One region of the Streptomyces sp. NPDC007991 genome, then DNA from elsewhere that is predicted to be linked to it. Evidence: riboswitches for the same ligand, from Rfam matches in the RefSeq annotation. Region 1 holds a riboswitch; the other holds the start of a gene.

Region 1 (2,195 bases):
TCAGGCGCTGCTCGGTGGCGTCGTAGCCGACGAGCTCCGGGCCGATCTGCTCGATGACCGCGAGGACGGCCTTCTCCACACCCTTGCCGAGGTAGCGGTTCGAGTCGCCGTCGCGCAGCTCGATGGCCTCGAAGGCGCCCGTGGAGGCGCCGGACGGGACGGCGGCACGGCCGGTGCTGCCGTCGTCGAGGCCGACCTCGACCTCGACCGTGGGGTTGCCTCGGGAGTCCAGGATTTCCCGGGCTACGACGACGTCGATGGACGGCACGAGCATCTCCTTCTTCATGTGACGCGGGTACGCGGGCCGCGGGGACCCGGCGAGGCGCGGGCCGCGGTGGCTCGCGACATGAGCCTAACCGGCTCCGGGCGATCGGCCACCGGGTCGCCCACCCCATGGACAGAACCGAGAGTAAATTGTTTCCGAACGGAACAAAGCCGGTTCGCAAAGACCGGCAGAAAAAACCCCGCCCCGGTGCGCACGGGGGATGACGCACCGGGGCGGGGAGCCCGTGGGGACGGGGGTGGGCCGCTGCTTACTTCAGGTGCAGCTGCTGGCCCGGGTAGATCAGGTTGGCGTCCGTGATGATGTCCTTGTTCAGCTCGAACAGCTTCTCCCAGCCGCCCTCGACCTTCTGCTCGGTCGCGATGGAGCTGAGGGTGTCACCCTTGACGACCTTGTACTCGCCGTCGCCCTTCTTGACCTTCTTGCCGGTCGGGGTGGTGACGGTCTTCTGGGTCTGGGCCGGGCGCTCATCGGAGCGGGAGGCCGGCTGCTGCTCGCTCTGGCGGGTCTCGGTGGAGCCGCCGCCCTGCGCGGAGCCGCCGCTGTAGCCGGCGCTCGACAGGCCCTTGCCGCAGACCGGCCAGGCACCCTTGCCCTGGCTCGCGAGGACCTTCTCGGCGACCTGGATCTGCTGGTCCTTGCTCGCCTGGTCGGCGGTGGAGGCGTACTGGGTGCCGCCGTACGCGGCCCAGGTGGAGGCGGAGAACTGCAGACCGCCGTAGTAGCCGTTGCCGGTGTTGATGGACCAGTTGCCGCCGGACTCGCACTGGGCGACGGCGTCCCACTCGGAGGCGGTGGCGGCGGAGGCGCTGCCGGACGCCATCAGCGGGGCGGCGACGGCGGCACCGGTGACACCGGCGATGGCGATGACCCGAGAGGCCTTGGACGGACGGCGGTGCGTGCCCTTGCCGGAAAACAGCATGGAGAGATCCCCTCACCGACGCCTGCGAGGTGAGCTGTCGGGTTCGGGCCGGTTGAGTTGCCCGGCCGCGTCCCTCCCGGGACACGGCTTCACCCCAAGCCCTTCCGGCACAACCGGCCGGTCGGGCACTTACCTTGGGTCCCCCGCTCCTGCCTGCGGCGCTTGACGCGACGACTGTTCCCGTGCGGCCGCTGGCAGGATTCGGCGTTGCGGCAGCCGGGGCTCGCGGTGGCGAGCGGTCATGACCGTAGACACGCGATCCGCGGAATTCCAAAGACGATCAGGGCTTCTGAGATCTATCTCTCACCGCACCGATAAGGGACATCAGACGCAAACGGTGACATGAACTCGCGCGGTTTCGGGGTGACTTCCGCCGCCGTTTCCGGACTGCCCCACCGGCTACTTCTCGTCCGCTTCGACCCCTACGGTGAGCTTCTGACCGGGGCGGATGAGGTCCGGGTCGGTGCCGACGGCCGTCTCGTTCCCGGCGTAGAGGGCGTGCCATCCGCCGCTGAGGTCAAGAGAGTTCGCGATGGACCAGAGGCTGTCGCCGGGGCGAACGGTGTAGGAGCCGTCCGTCGCCTCCCGGGAGGCCCCGCCGTCGCGCGAGGCGTGCCGTCCGGCGGACCCGGACGTACGGCCGTCCTCGGCCGCGGTGCCCTCATCGGCGCTGGGGCCGCGGTGACGGCCGGCGGTGGTGTCGGGTTCGGGTCCGGCTTCGGGTTCGGCGGGTGCCGAAGAGTCGTCGCCCTGACGGGAGTTGTCGGGCTGGTCACTCTCGGGGGCAGGCGACTGGTCCCGCGTCGAGGCATCGGCGGAATCGGATGAATTGTCGGACTTGGCGGTTTCGTCCTCCGAGGTCGACTGCCTGTCGGAGGACGACTCGGAGGAGTCGAGCAGTCCGGGCGAGTCCGTCGGATCGGAGGAGTCGGAGGAGTCGGAGGAGTCGGAGGAACCGGACGAGTCGGACGTGTCCGAGTCCTTGTCCTG
Region 2 (2,195 bases), on a different contig from region 1:
CGACGGCGGACCGGAATCCATGGATATTTTTTGGACAGCCGGACGTGACAAACGCCGAAAGCCCCGGCTCGGGGAGCCGGGGCCTCGGGGGAAGCGGAGTGGTACGCCGTCAGACGCTCACACCGTGCGAGCGGAGGTAGGCGACGGGGTCGATGTCGGAGCCGTACTCGGGGCTCGTACGGGCCTCGAAGTGCAGGTGCGGGCCGGTGACGTTGCCGGTCGCGCCGGACAGGCCGATCTGCTGGCCGGGGGTGACCTTCTGGCCCACCGAGACGCCGATGGACGACAGGTGGCCGTACTGGGTGTACGTGCCGTCGTTCATCTTGATCACGATCTGGTTGCCGTAGGAACCGCCCCAGCCTGCCTCGACGACCTCGCCCATGCCGACCGCGTGGACGGAGGTGCCGGTGGCGGCGTGGAAGTCGACGCCGGTGTGGCTGCCGGAGGACCACAGGCCGCTGCTGGCCTGGTAGCCGGTGGAGATGTACGAGCCGGAGATCGGGGGCACGAAGGTGTTGAGGCGCTTGCGCTCGGCCTCGCGGGCGGCGCGCTCCTTGGCCTCGCGGGCCTTCTCGGCCGCCTCCTTGGCCTCCTTGGCAGCCTCGGCGGCCCGCTCGCGGGCGGCCTCCTCGGCCTTCTTCTTGGCGGCGGCCTCCTCGGCGGCCTGCCTCTGGGCGGCGGCCTGGGCGTCGATCTGCTGGGCCACGGTGCCGCCCATGGTGACGACGGGGGTGAGGCCGGTCTGCTCGACGGAGGGCTCGGCGGCGAAGGCCGGAGCGGCCACGGTGCCGATGACACCGGTGGTGGCGAGGGCCGCGACGCCCGCCGCGCGGGCCGTGCCGCGCTGCATGCGGCTGGGACGACGATGTTTCCCGGTGGCGCGGGTGAACGCCATGGAGTGCCTGGTCCTTTCCTTCCTTCTCGCCTACCGGGTTAGCTGACGGGTTCGGAGCAGGAAGGTCTCCTACGGACCCCCTCGCGGCTCGCGCGGGCGTCCGATTCACCCCAGGGACTGCGGTGGGTCCCCGGCTCCCCTGGCTCGCGCCGTACGGGGACTCGGCGATGACTGTCCGGTGCCGCGGGTGCGGCGCACTGCCTGACGGACAGCCCGGACGAACCTAAGCGGGGCCACTTTCAATTCCCAAACGGATCCCGGTTTTTGTAGCGCATCCCACAGGGCAGACAGGCAACCTCCGCACCAATTCGGGCATAAAGGAGCCCTGGTGCCTTAGAAGACAACCAGGGCCCCTACGCGCGCGTGCCGCTACTCGGCGGCCACGACGGAGACTTCGCCGATACCCAGGGCCTCGACCGGGTCCTTGATCTGCGCCGCGTCACCGACGAGCACCGTCACCAGACGGTCCACCGGGAAGGCGCTGACGGCCGCCGCGGTGGCCTCCACGGTGCCGGTCGCGGCGAGCTGCCGGTACAACGTGGCCTGGAAGTCGTCGGGCAGGTGCTGCTCGACCTGGTCGGCCAGCGTGCTCGCGACGGCCGCCGCCGTCTCGTACTTCAGCGGCGCCACGCCGACCAGGTTCTGCACGGCGACGTCCCGCTCGGCGTCGGTCAGTCCCTCGGCGGCGAGTGTGCGCAGCACCGTCCACAGGTCCTGGAGGGCGGGGCCGGTGTTGGGCGTGTCCACCGAGCCGCTGATGGCGAGCATCGCGGCACCGGTCCCGTCCGGGGCGGACCTGAGGACCTGGCCGAAGGCCCGCACCCCGTAGGTGTAGCCCTTCTCCTCGCGCAGCACGCGGTCCAGGCGGGAGGTGAGGGTGCCGCCGAGGCAGTACGTGCCGAGCACCTGCGCGGGCCACACGCGGTCGTGCCGGTCCGGGCCGATCCGGCCGATCAGCAGCTGCGTCTGGACGGCGCCGGGGCGGTCCACGATGACGACCCGGCCGGTGTCGTCGGCGGTCACCGGCGGCACCGGGCGCGGCTCGGCCGCGGAGCCGGTCCAGGCGCCCAGCGTGTCGCCGAGCAGGGCGTCGAGGTCGATGCCGGTGAGGTCGCCGACGACCACGGCGGTGGCCGTGGCGGGCCTGACGTGCCTCTCGTAGAAGGCGCGTACGGCCGCGGAGTCGATCGCGGCGACCGTCTCCTCGGTGCCCTGGCGGGGCCGGGACATGCGCGAGTCCGCCGGGAAGAGCTCCTTGGAGAGCTCCACGGCGGCACGGCGGGCGGGGTTGGCCAGCTCG

The links. Region 1 has a riboswitch for cyclic di-AMP ahead of ACFZDA_RS11270 (transglycosylase family protein). Riboswitches for the same ligand answer to the same signal wherever they lie in the genome.
Region 2: it holds a riboswitch for cyclic di-AMP, as region 1 does, so the genes downstream of both, ACFZDA_RS00580 (peptidoglycan DD-metalloendopeptidase family protein) here and ACFZDA_RS11270 (transglycosylase family protein) in region 1, are expected to answer to the same signal.

The regions. Positions count from the first base shown of each region.
Region 1 is NZ_JBIBJD010000003.1:605,413-607,607, reverse strand. It holds gene eno (phosphopyruvate hydratase) at 1-268, opposite strand, end outside; gene ACFZDA_RS11270 (transglycosylase family protein) at 534-1,205, opposite strand; cyclic di-AMP (ydaO/yuaA leader) riboswitch at 1,210-1,376, opposite strand; gene ACFZDA_RS11265 (transglycosylase family protein) at 1,605-2,195, opposite strand, start outside.
Region 2 is NZ_JBIBJD010000001.1:148,242-150,436, reverse strand. It holds gene ACFZDA_RS00580 (peptidoglycan DD-metalloendopeptidase family protein) at 110-895, opposite strand; cyclic di-AMP (ydaO/yuaA leader) riboswitch at 909-1,072, opposite strand; gene ACFZDA_RS00575 (insulinase family protein) at 1,265-2,195, opposite strand, start outside.